DNA from 2 places in the Prauserella oleivorans genome. Region 1 is predicted to be linked to the other one. Evidence: riboswitches for the same ligand, from Rfam matches in the RefSeq annotation. Region 1 holds a riboswitch; the other holds the start of a gene.

What was found. Region 1 has a riboswitch for S-adenosylmethionine ahead of thrC (threonine synthase). Riboswitches for the same ligand answer to the same signal wherever they lie in the genome.
Region 2: another riboswitch for S-adenosylmethionine. It lies ahead of ACFSZT_RS10365 (methionine ABC transporter ATP-binding protein); the one in region 1 lies ahead of thrC (threonine synthase).

Annotation. Positions count from the first base shown of each region.
Region 1 covers NZ_JBHUNT010000001.1:4,639,826-4,645,689, forward strand. Annotated here, with positions in the region: gene ACFSZT_RS22805 (DUF6346 domain-containing protein) at 1-541, opposite strand, end outside; gene ACFSZT_RS22810 (VOC family protein) at 525-905, opposite strand; gene ACFSZT_RS22815 (hypothetical protein) at 919-1,089, opposite strand; gene rpsT (30S ribosomal protein S20) at 1,390-1,650, shown strand; gene holA (DNA polymerase III subunit delta) at 1,943-2,923, opposite strand; SAM riboswitch class I at 3,033-3,165, shown strand; gene thrC (threonine synthase) at 3,179-4,441, shown strand; gene ACFSZT_RS22835 (ComEC/Rec2 family competence protein) at 4,477-5,864, opposite strand, start outside.
Region 2 covers NZ_JBHUNT010000001.1:2,083,178-2,089,041, forward strand. Annotated here, with positions in the region: gene ACFSZT_RS10355 (transglycosylase family protein) at 1-1,063, shown strand, start outside; gene rsmA (16S rRNA (adenine(1518)-N(6)/adenine(1519)-N(6))-dimethyltransferase RsmA) at 1,140-1,991, shown strand; SAM riboswitch class I at 2,044-2,139, shown strand; gene ACFSZT_RS10365 (methionine ABC transporter ATP-binding protein) at 2,326-3,333, shown strand; gene ACFSZT_RS10370 (4-(cytidine 5'-diphospho)-2-C-methyl-D-erythritol kinase) at 3,403-4,371, shown strand; gene ACFSZT_RS10375 (hypothetical protein) at 4,368-4,583, shown strand; gene ACFSZT_RS10380 (ABC-F family ATP-binding cassette domain-containing protein) at 4,587-5,864, shown strand, end outside.

The DNA.
Region 1 (5,864 bases):
GCCGCGCGGCCTTGCGTTGCTCGGCCGCGCGCGTGCGCACCTGGGGCGGCGGCGGTTCGGCCGCCGTGCGGGATCGGGGCCGCAGCAGCCGGTAGGTCGACACGAGCGCGCCGATGCCCGCGGCCACGACGGCCACACCACCCAGGATGAGTACCGGCACCCGCACCTGCGACCAGGCGGCGCTGTCGTTGCGGCCGAGGTAGGCCTGCCCACGGCCGTCCGGGCTGTCCAGATACACGGGCACGGAACGCCCCGTGTCCGCCGGCGACAACTGACCGGCGGGAAACTCGCGCACCTCGACGCCGCCATCGTCCCAGCGCACCTGCGCCGTGCACCGGTACGTGGTGCCGAGCCCGTCGAGACCGATCGGGCCCTGCTCCGCACAGTGCTGCACGCTCGCCGTGCCGACGCGGTCCACCTCGGGCCCACCGCCGTACAGCACGCGACTCAGTGTCGCCACGAGCAGCAGCCCGAGCACCAGCACCAACCACCAGACCGCGGCGCGGACCAGGCGCCCCCGAGCCTCAGTCGCCGCGGACATCGACGCGCAACGGGTGGTCGGCGGGAATCTCCACGAGCACGATGCGGGTGCCGTCCGGATCGCGGATCCAGGCCTCGTCCAGACCCCACGGCTCGCGCTGTGGCCCGCGCTCGGGCTCGACGCCCTTCTCGCGCAGCTCGGCGAGCGTCGCGGGCAGGTCCCGGACCTGCAACCACAGCGCCATGTCCGGGGTGGCGCCGGCCTTGCCGGTGCCCACCACCTCGAGGAACCCGCCGCCGAGGAAGAACACCGTGCCACCGGGGAACTGGCGGTAGACGGCGAGCCCGAGCGTGTCCCGGTAGAACGCCGTCGTCAGCTCGGGGTCGCGGGGATGCAGCAGCACGCGGCTACTCAGCACGTCCATGGCCCATACCGTCTCATGTGAACGCGATCATCCGCTGCCCCGGCACGGCCACCCGGGCCATGGCATGTTGACCGGTCCATTCCGTGCTGGTCGTCCGGCGCCAGACCGTCGTCGCCCTGCCCACCAGCACCCGCCCGGCTGCCCGTTCCCGCGGCCGCACCACGCCGGCACCGACGGAACGCACACCGGAACCCGGCGGTGCTCCCCACCATTCGAACCCCGTTCCACCCAGTCCGTCGCGGCGGGTCAGCCGACGCGGACGGTGTCCGTTCCGCGACCACCATTGCCGCCAGGCCCCGCTCCGGCACCGCACCCGGTCACCTGGGCTTTCCCCGTCGGACCTGCCGACCTGGGCCCGGTGACCGATTGTTATGCTTTCCAGCTGTTGCCGTATGGCATTCCGCCAGGGAGGAAGACCGGCCGAGCCGGTGCCATGACGAATGCGGCAGCGAGGATCCCGCCGAACAGATGAAGGAGCGCCCGCGTGGCCAACATCAAGTCCCAGATGAAGCGCATCAAGACCAACGAGAAGCGCCGGCAGCGCAACCAGGCCGTCAAGTCGGCGGTGAAGACCTCGATCCGCAAGTTCCGCGAGGCGGCGGAGGCCGGCGACAAGGAAAAGGCTATCGAGCTGCAGCGTGAGGCCGCCCGCAAGCTCGACAAGGCCGCGAGCAAGGGCGTGATCCACAAGAACCAGGCCGCGAACAAGAAGTCGGCCATGGCCCAGCGCCTGAACAAGCTCTGATCGTCGAATCGTTCACGAAGCCCCGGTGACCACGGTCTCCGGGGCTTCGTCGTACCAGACCCGGGCCATCGCCCTGGACGTCCATCCGGCGCTGGTGCGTCCGCGTGACCTGCCCCGGTCGCGTCTGACCAGCGTGCCAGGGTCACACAGGGTGAGCGGGACGCAGCGGCAGTCGCGTCGTTCGACCGGGTCGGAACCTGGACCGAGACCCGGATTCGCCCGTCCGGATCGCGTCCCGGGCGCGACGGCTACGGCGGGCCGACGGGCCCCGGTCACGACGGCCCCGGCAGCGCTAGCGCCGTTGCCTGGCGGCCGCGATCTCGAGCACGGCACGTTCGAGTGCGTAGTCGGGGTCGGCTGCCGCGCCCTTCACCTCGGCGTTGACGCGGGCGACGATGCGCATGGCGTCGGCGAGCGGGCCCGCGCTCCAGCCGCGTGCCTGCCCTTGCGCCTTGCGGATCTTCCACGGCGGCATCCCGAGTTCGCCCGCCAGCTGGTTCGGGTTGCCACGGCCGGCAGCCGACACCCGCGCGGTGGTGCGCACGGCATCGGCCAGCGCGTCGGCGATCAACACGTGCGGCACGCCGATCTGCTGTGCCCACCGCAGCGACTCCAGCGCGGCCGCCCGGTCTCCGGCGACCGCCTTCTCCGCGACGAGGAAGCCGGTGACATCGGCCTTGCCTCGGTGGTAGCGCCGGACGGCATCCTCGTCGACCTTGCCCCCGGAGTCCGCGACGAGCTGAGCAGCCGCGGACGCGAGTTCCCGCAGATCGGAGCCCACGGCGTCGACGAGGGCGGCCACGCCCGCGGCGTCGATCCGGCCACCTGCGCGGCGCACCTCGTTGCGGACGAAAGCCTCCCGCTCGGCGGGCTTGGTGATCTTCTCGCACTCGGTCACCACTGCCCCTGCCTTGCGCAAGGCACTCGGCAGCGACTTCGCGGCCTTGCTCCGCCCACCACCGGAGTGGACGACGACGAGCACGACGCCGTCCGCGGGGTCCTTCACGTACGACAGGACGGCGTCCGCGAGCTCCTGCGAGATGTCCTGCGCGTGCTCGAGCACGATCACCCGCCCCTCGCTGAACAGCGACGGGCTGACCAACTCGGCGAGCTCCGGCGGCGTGATGTCGGACACGCGCATCCGCGTCAGTTCGGCGGTGTCGTCGGCCAGCCGCGACGAGTCCAGCGCCGCGCGGACAGCGCGCTCGACGAGCAGTTCCTCGTCTCCGAGCACGAGCTGCAGTGGCGCGGGGGTGGTGGCTGGCGCGGTCACGTCTCGATCCTGCCACGGTGATGTGGAGCGCATGGCCATGGCACTCCGTGATCGCCATGCCGTAATGTGGGGCCCGACGCCGCGCAGGACGCGGCGGACAACCGAATACCGCTCATCCAGAGGGGCAGAGGGAACGGCCCGATGAAGCCCCGGCAACCGGCGTCAGCCTGTCATCTCGATTCCGCGAGGTAGCTGACGACCACGGTGCCAATTCCGACCCGTGCCAGCGGGGCAGATGAGGAAAGGAACCTCGCGATGACTGCAGCCCTTGAAACCTCCACCAAGCGCACCGTGGACCTCGGTCCCGCCGTCGAGCTGGTGTCGAAGGAAGAGGGGCACCGACAGCCTCTGGCTCCCGAGTTCGTGTCCGCCGAGGACTTCTCGCCGCTCGAGGTCGCCTACGACTTCGGCCGGGTCCGCCGGGAGGACATCGAGTCGGGTCCGCGCAACATCTGGCGCTACAAGAAGCTGCTGCCCGTTCCCTCCAATGTCGAGGAGATCCCGAACACCGAGCCTGGCTGTACCCGGCTGATCCGTGCCGACCGGCTCGCGAAGGCTCTCGGTGTCAAGCGCGTCTGGGTCAAGGACGACACCGGCAACCCGACGCACTCGTTCAAGGACCGCGTGGTCGCCGTCGCGCTGGCCGCGGCGCGCGAGTTCGGTTTCGACACCCTGGCCTGTCCGTCGACGGGCAACCTCGCTAACGCCGTCGCCGCCGCGGCCGCCCGCGCCGGCTGGCAGTCGGTGGTGCTCATCCCGTCCTCGCTGGAACGCGCGAAGATCCTCACCACGGCCGTATACGACGGCGCCCTCATCGCCGTCGACGGTAACTACGACGACGTCAACCGGCTGGCCACGCAGCTCGCCGCCGAGCACGAGACGTGGGCGTTCGTCAACGTCAACGTTCGCCCGTACTACTCGGAGGGCTCCAAGACCCTGGGCTTCGAGGTCGCCGAGCAGCTCGGCTGGCGGCTGCCGGAGCAGATCGTGGTGCCGATCGCGTCCGGTTCGCAGCTGACCAAGGTCGACAAGGGCTTCCGTGAGCTCGGCCAGCTGGGCCTGGTGGAGGAGACCCCGTACAAGGTGTTCGGCGCACAGGCCACCGGGTGCTCCCCCGTGTCCTCGGCCTTCCGCGCGGGCCACGACGTGGTGCAGCCGGTCAAACCGGACACCATCGCCCGTTCCCTCGCCATCGGCAACCCCGCCGACGGTCCGTACGTGCTGGACACGGTGAACCGGACGGGCGGCGCGATCGAGGACGTCACCGACGAGGAGGTCGTCGAAGGCATCCGGCTGCTGGCCCGGACCGAGGGCATCTTCACCGAGACCGCGGGCGGTGTCACCGTCGCGACGACGAAGAAGCTCATCGAAACCGGCAAGCTCGACCCGGACGCCGAGACGGTGCTGCTCATCACCGGTGACGGCCTGAAGACACTCGACGCCGTCGAGGGTCGGATCGGTCCGAAGGCGACGGTGCCGCCGTCCGCCGATGCCGTACGGCAGGTGCTCGGCTCCTGAGCTCCTCCGGTGCTCGCGCCGGAGTTTGTAGGCTGTCAGCGGCCGGGCCCGCGCCGGACGACGACGGGACCCTGCTCACCTGCCACCACCGCGGTGTCGCCGCTCGTGTCGGTGCGTGCGACGAGCGCGCCACCCTGCGACAGTGTCCGTAGGGTCGTGGGGTTCGGGTGGCCGTAGGTGTTGTCGGCACCCACGCTCACCAGCGCCACCCTGGGCCCGACCGCGGCGAGGAACCGCGGCAACGTGAAGCGGCTGCCGTGGTGCGGCACCTTCAGGATCTCGGCGCGCACATCGGCGCCGCTGCTGAGCAGGTCGCCCTGGGCTGTCAGCTCGACGTCGCCCGTCAGCAGCACCCGTCCGGCAGGCGTGTCCGCCCTGAGCACCACGGACGTGTTGTTGATTCCGGTTCCTTCCTCCTCCTCTCCGACCTGGACCGGCGCAACGTAGTGCGGCCCCAGCACGTGGAGCGTGAGCGACGGCCAGTCGAGCCGTTGTCCCACGTGCAGCTCGACCAGCGGTACGCCGTGTGCGGCGGCCTCCTCGACCACCTCGCGCCACGCCCACGCGGGCGTCCTGCCCGCACCGACGGCGACCGCGCCGACGGCACGTCCCTCGAACACCGACGCCAAGCCGCCGACGTGGTCGGCGTGCAGGTGGCTCAGAACCACCAGCGGCACGCGCTCGATCCCCAGGTGGTCCAAGCATCGATCGAGCACACCCGGCTCGGGACCGGTGTCGACGACCACCGCACGGCCCTCCTCGCCGGTCGACAGGACCAGGCCATCGCCCTGCCCGACGTCGCAGGCGACCACCGCCCAGCCGTCCGGTGGCCAGCCCGGCGCAACGACCTGTGTCGGCACCGCCACCACCAACACCGATGCCAGCGCCACGGCGAGCGCCACCCGGGCGGTCCGGTACCGCAGGGCCACGACGACCAGCGCCACAACGCCCGCGGCGAGCAACCCGCCCCACCAGCCGGGTGGCCACGGCAGCACCGCGCCCGGCACGCCCGAGGCCTCGCGGGCGACGAACACCAGCCAGCTCAGTCCGGGCCCGGTGACGTGCACCAGCACCTCGGCCGCGGCAGGCCAGGGCAGCGACAACGCCGCGGCCAGCACACCGAGGACGGTGATCGGGGCGACCACCGGTGCGGCGACGAGGTTGGCGACGACGGACACCACGCTGATCTCACCGGCCATGCCCGCGATCACCGGTGCCGTCGCGAGGAACGCCGCGACGGGCACGGCGAGTGCCTCGGCCACACCGACCGGAACGCGACGCCGCGCCATGGCCTCGGTCCACCGTGGAGCCAGGAACACCAGACCTGCCGTCGCGACCACGGAGAGCGCGAACCCCATGCTCGTGGCCATCGCGGGGTCGAACGCCACCAGGAGGCAGACGGCAGCGGCGAGCGCGGGTACCG
Region 2 (5,864 bases), 2.6 Mb from region 1:
CACCGGTGGCGGTGCCGCGGCGCTCGCGATGAACAAGAGCGTCACGCTCGATGTCGACGGCGAGAAGCAGACCGTCCGCAGCTTCGGTGACACCGTCGGCGAGGTCCTCTCCGACGCGGGCATCTCGGTCGGCGCGCACGACGCCCTCTCGCCCTCCCCGCAGGCCGAGGTCGGCGACGGTGGGGTCATCAAGCTGGAGCGCGGCCGCCACCTCAACCTGATCGTCGACGGCGAGCAGCGCGAGTCCTGGGTCCGCGCCACCACCGTCGGCGAGGCGCTGACACAGCTCGGCCTCGACGAGCTCAACCAGAAGGGCACCTGGTTCTCCACGCCGGTCAACGGCGAGGTGCCGCTGGAGGGCATGACCCTCGAGGTGAAGACGCTCAAGCACATCACCCTCTTCGACGGCGGCAACGCCCCGCGAGAGCTGACCACCAACGCCGTCACGGCGAAGGAGCTCCTGCGCGAGCTCAACCTCAGCCTGGGCCCCGAGGACGAGATCGACGGCGGCCTGGAGCTCCGGCTCCTCGACGGTGCCGAGGTGCACATCAGCCGCACCGGCGTCTCCGTGGTGAACGAGACGGAGATCATCGAGCCGGAGGTCCGCTACGTCGAGGACCCCGAGCTCGAAGAGGGCAAGGAGATCGTCGAGGAAGAGGGCGTTCCCGGCGAGAAGATCGTCACCTACCGCGTCACCAAGAAGAACGACCGCGAGATCGCCCGCGAGGAGCTGTCGAGCAAGGTCGTCAAGGAGGCGAAGGAGAAGGTCGTGCGGGTCGGCACCAAGGAGCCGCCGCAGCCGGTCATCTCCGACGGTGCGGTGTGGGACCGCCTCGCCGAGTGCGAGTCCGGCGGCAACTGGGCCACCAACACCGGCAACGGCTACTACGGTGGCCTGCAGTTCGACAAGAGCACCTGGGACGCCTACGGCGGCGACGCCTACGCCGCCTACCCGCACCAGGCCAGCCGCGAGCAGCAGATCGCCATCGCCACCAAGGTCCGCGACGACCGCGGTGGGTACGGCGCCTGGCCGTCGTGCTCGTCGCAGCTTGGCCTCTCGTAACCAGCTCCGCCGCGCGCCGCGCCCCGACCACCACCCCTGGTCGAGGCGGGGCGCGCCGCTGTGCTGAACTCGGAAGGTGACCGCCGAGACGCCGAGCCTGCTCGGGCCCGCCGAGATCCGGGGGCTTGCCGCCGAACTCGACGTGCGCCCCACGAAGAAGCTCGGGCAGAACTTCGTGCACGACGCCAACACGGTGCGCCGCATCGTCGAGCTCGCCGACGTCGGTGCCGATGACGTCGTGCTGGAGGTCGGCCCCGGGCTCGGGTCGCTGACGCTCGGCCTGCTCGGTTCCGGTGCGCGCGTCGTGGCCGTGGAGATCGACCAGGTGCTCGCCGGGCGGCTGCCCGAGACCGTGCGAGCCCACGCGCCCGCGGCGGCGGACCGGCTGGCCGTCGTCGCCGACGACGCGCTGCGCCTGCGGGCCACCGACCTCGACGTGGCTCCGGACGCGCTCGTCGCCAACCTGCCGTACAACGTCGCCGTGCCGGTGGTGCTCCACCTGCTCGGCGAGCTGCCGTCGCTGCGGCGGGCGCTCGTCATGGTCCAGACCGAGGTGGCCGACCGCATGGCCGCCGCTCCCGGCAGCCGCGTCTACGGCGTGCCGAGCGTGAAGCTGGCGTGGTACGGCACCGCGCGCAAGGTCGCCGCCGTGCCGAGGTCGGTGTTCTGGCCGGTGCCGAACGTCGACTCGTCGCTCGTCGCCTTCGAGCGCGGGCAACCTCGGGAAGGTGTGGACCGCGACCGCGTGTTCGCGCTCGTCGACGCGGCTTTCTCCCAGCGGCGGAAGACTCTGCGTGCCGCACTGGCCGGGTGGGCCGGTTCGGCCGTTCGCGCCGGCGAGCTCCTCGCCGCGGCGGGGATCGATCCACGCACGCGCGGGGAACAGCTCGGCATCGAGGACTACGTCGCCATCGCGGCGAACGTGTGATCTGTACCCACCGGCTTGCTTTCGCGTGTCCGGTTCGGGTGTACTTTATGGGCATCCATCCCGAGCGACCGAGAGACCTGGCTCGACGACGTCGCAGCAACCGCCCGCGGTGATCGCGGGAAGGTGCTAACGCCAGGACCGATGGAGGATCCTGTGTACCGCTCGCGACTGCTCACGAAGCGCCGAGTCGTCGATCAAGGCCGCCGCACGGTCAGTGCGTGTTGTCGCCACCGCGCCGCTTCCTGATCCGACTCAGTACCACCTTTCGTCACCTTCCAGCGCCCGTCCTGGTCCGGACGTGTGTCGCTGCGACTCGAGCTGTCTTGGAGCCTTCGTGATCACCGTCGACAACGTGAGCAAGTCGTTCCCCGGTCGTGCCGGTGCGCCCGTGCACGCCCTGCGCGAGGTGAGCCTCGACGTGGGCGCGGGCGCGCTGTACGGCGTGGTCGGCGCCGAGGGCGCCGGCAAGTCGACGCTGGCCCGGTGCGTCGCGCTGCAGGAACGGCCGGACCGCGGTGCCGTGCGGTACGACGGCATCAACCTCACGGCGCTCGAGGGTCGCAAACTCCGGGAGGCGCGCAGCCAGGTCGGTGTGGTCGACCCGAAACTGCGGCCGGAGCGCACCGTGGCGGGCAACGTCGCCGCGCCGCTCGAGCGCCTCGGAGTGGACGCGCCCCGCCGCCGTCAGCGGGTGGGCACGTTGCTCGACCTCATCGGGCTCAGCCGCGCGGCCGCCCAGCTGCCCGCCGAGCTGACGCCGGGACAACAACGCCGGGTCGCCGTGGCCCGGGCGCTCGCCACGGCACCTGCCGTGCTGCTGGCCGACGACCCGACCGGCGGCGTCGACGCCGAAGAGAGCGGCGCGGTGCTGTCGGTGCTCGATCGCGCCCGCGCCGAGTTCGGGGCGACCGTTCTCGTCACCACGCCCGACCCGGCGGTGGTGCGGCGCGTGTGCGACGACGTCGCCCTGCTCGAGCGCGGCTCGGTGGTGGAGAGCGGCAACCTGCTGGGGCTGCTCGGCAAGCACGGCAGCCGGATCGCGGACGAGCTGCTGCCCGTCATCACGACCTCCCGCGCCGAGGCCGCTCAGTACGACGTCGCGGTGGACGTGGTGCTCGTCGGCTTCGCGGCCGTCGGCGCCCTGCTTCCGGAGGCCGCGAGCCGGTTCGACGTCGAGCTCGCCACCATCGGCGGTGGCCTGACCCGCTTCGGTGACACGCCGGTCGCGAGGTTCCGCCTCGGTGTGCGGGGGCAGCGCGCCGACGCGGCGCTGGCGTGGATCGCCGAGCGCGGCGCCCACGTCACGCACACCCTGTGCGGCCTGCGCAACGTGGCCGCCTGACCAGCCGTCCGAGGGCGACATCGGAGCTGGTCGCGCGCCGCTGGTGATACCGCCAAGTAGGCTTGGGACGTGCTCGCCGTCGTACCTCCGCCCGTGACCGTCAAGGTGCCCTCCAAGATCAACGTGCACCTGTCGGTCGGTGAGGCGCGCAAGGACGGCTACCACGAGCTCACGACGATCTTCCAGGCTCTGTCGCTGAGCGACGAGGTGACCGTCGCCGCCGCCGAGGAACCCGGCCTGGAGGTGCACGGCGAAGGGGCCAAGGTCGTGCCGACCGGCGAGAACAACCTCGCCTGGCGCGCCGTCCACGCGCTCGCCGAGCACGTCGGCCGTCCGGCGGCCGACCTCGCCAAGGTCCGGATCGTGCTGCGCAAGGGCATCCCCGTGGCCGGTGGCATGGCGGGCGGCAGCGCCGACGCGGCCGCCACCCTGGTCGGGCTGGCAGCGCTGTGGAAGCTCGACCTCGGCCGCGACGAGCTCGCCCACGTCGCCGCCACGCTCGGCAGCGACGTCCCGTTCGCCCTCTACGGCGGCACCGCGCTGGGCACCGGCCGGGGCGAGGAGCTGGTGCCCGTGCTGTCGCGGCACGTCTTCCACTGGGTTCTGGCGTTCGACCAACGCGGGCTGTCCACGCCCCGGGTGTACGGCGAGCTCGACCGGCTGCGCAGTGCGGGCGACCCGCCGCGCGTCGGTTCGCACGCGCCCGTCGTCGAGGCGCTGGCCTCGGGCGATCCGCACCGGCTCGCGCCGCTGCTCGGCAACGACCTGCAGGCCGCCGCGGTGTCGCTGCGGCCGAACCTCCGGCGCACACTGCGGGCGGGAGTCGACGCGGGCGCGCTCGCGGGCGTGGTGTCCGGGTCCGGTCCGACCTGTGCGTTCCTGTGCGAGGACGCCGACACGGCGCTGCGCGTGTCCGCGCGCCTGGCCGGCGCGGGTGTGTGCCGTACGGTGCGGGTCGCTCACGGGCCCGTGCCCGGCGCCCGTGTGGTCGATGGGGACGATTCACCACACGATCCGGTGCCGCGGGTGCACGCGTGAGGCTCGCCGCCGTGCTGTGCGGCGACCTGGTGACGGCCACGCCGGTACGGGCGGAATACGAGCCCGCCGGCGGGGCGTTTGCCGAACGCGTGCACGCCGAGCCGTTCCGCGCCGGCGAGGGCATGCGGGCCGCGTCGGGCGGTCCTGTCACCATCGACGATGCGACCGCCGTGGTCGCCGAACGATCCCGAGTCGTGGAGAGGTTTGTCTAGCGGATGGCCAATCTGGTCAATCTCGAGTCGGTCAGCAAGTCCTACGGCGAGCGCATGCTGCTCGACGGCGTCTCGCTCGGCGTGGGGGAGGGCGAGCGCATCGGGGTCGTCGGCCTCAACGGTGGTGGCAAAACCACGTTGCTGGAGGTGCTCGCCGGGCTGACCCCACCCGACAGCGGCCGCGTCAGCCGGGTCCGCGACCTGCGGATGGGCGTGGTGACGCAGCGTACCGACCTGCCCGAGGCAAGCACGGTCCGTGACGTCGTGCTGGCGGACTTCGCCGCCGAGCACGAGTGGGCCTCCGACGCGCGTGTGCGCTCCATTGTGGATGGACTGGGTATCTCGGCGATCGGCCTCGACACACCCACCGCCACGCTCTCCGGCGGGGAACGCAGGCGGGTCGCGCTGGCCGCCGTGTTGGTGGCCGAGCTCGACCTCGTCGTGCTCGACGAGCCCACCAACCATCTGGACATCGAGGGCGTTCGCTGGCTGGCCGAGCATTTGCTCGCGCGCAGGACCTCGCTCGTCGTCGTCACCCACGACCGTTGGTTCCTCGACACGGTCTGCGGCCGGACGTGGGAAGTCGTCTCGGGCACGGTGGAGCAGTACGAGGGCGGCTACGCGGACTGGGTGTTCGCGCGTGCCGAGCGGGCCCGGCTCGCCGCGGCCGCCGAGGAGAAGCGGCAGAACCTCGCGCGCAAGGAGCTCGCCTGGCTGCAGCGCGGCGCCAAGGCCCGCACGTCCAAACCACGGTTCCGCGTGGAGGCGGCCGAGGCGCTGATCTCCGACGTGCCCCCGCCCCGCGACTCGGTGGAGCTGCTGACCTTCGCCAAGCGCAGGCTCGGCAAGACCGTGCTGGAGCTCGAGGACGTCTCGCTCAGCGCGGGCGATCGTTCGTTGCTCGACCACGTCACCTGGCGCATCGGGCCGGGCGACCGGATCGGCATCGTGGGCGTGAACGGCTCCGGCAAGACGACACTGCTGCGGCTGCTTGCGGGTGAGACCGAGCCGGAGACCGGCCGGCGCATCGAGGGCAAGACGGTGCGGCTGGCCCACCTCAAGCAGGAACTGGACGACCTTCCGGGCGAGCTTCGCGTGCTGCAGGCCGTCGAGAACGTCGCCGCTCGGGTGCAGCTCGGCAAGCACGAGCTCTCCGCGTCCCAGCTCGCGGAGAAGCTCGGCTTCCCGCCCGCCCGGCAGTGGACGCCCGTGGCCGACCTCTCCGGCGGCGAGCGGCGCCGGCTGCAGCTGGTGCGGCTGCTCATGGCCGAGCCCAACGTG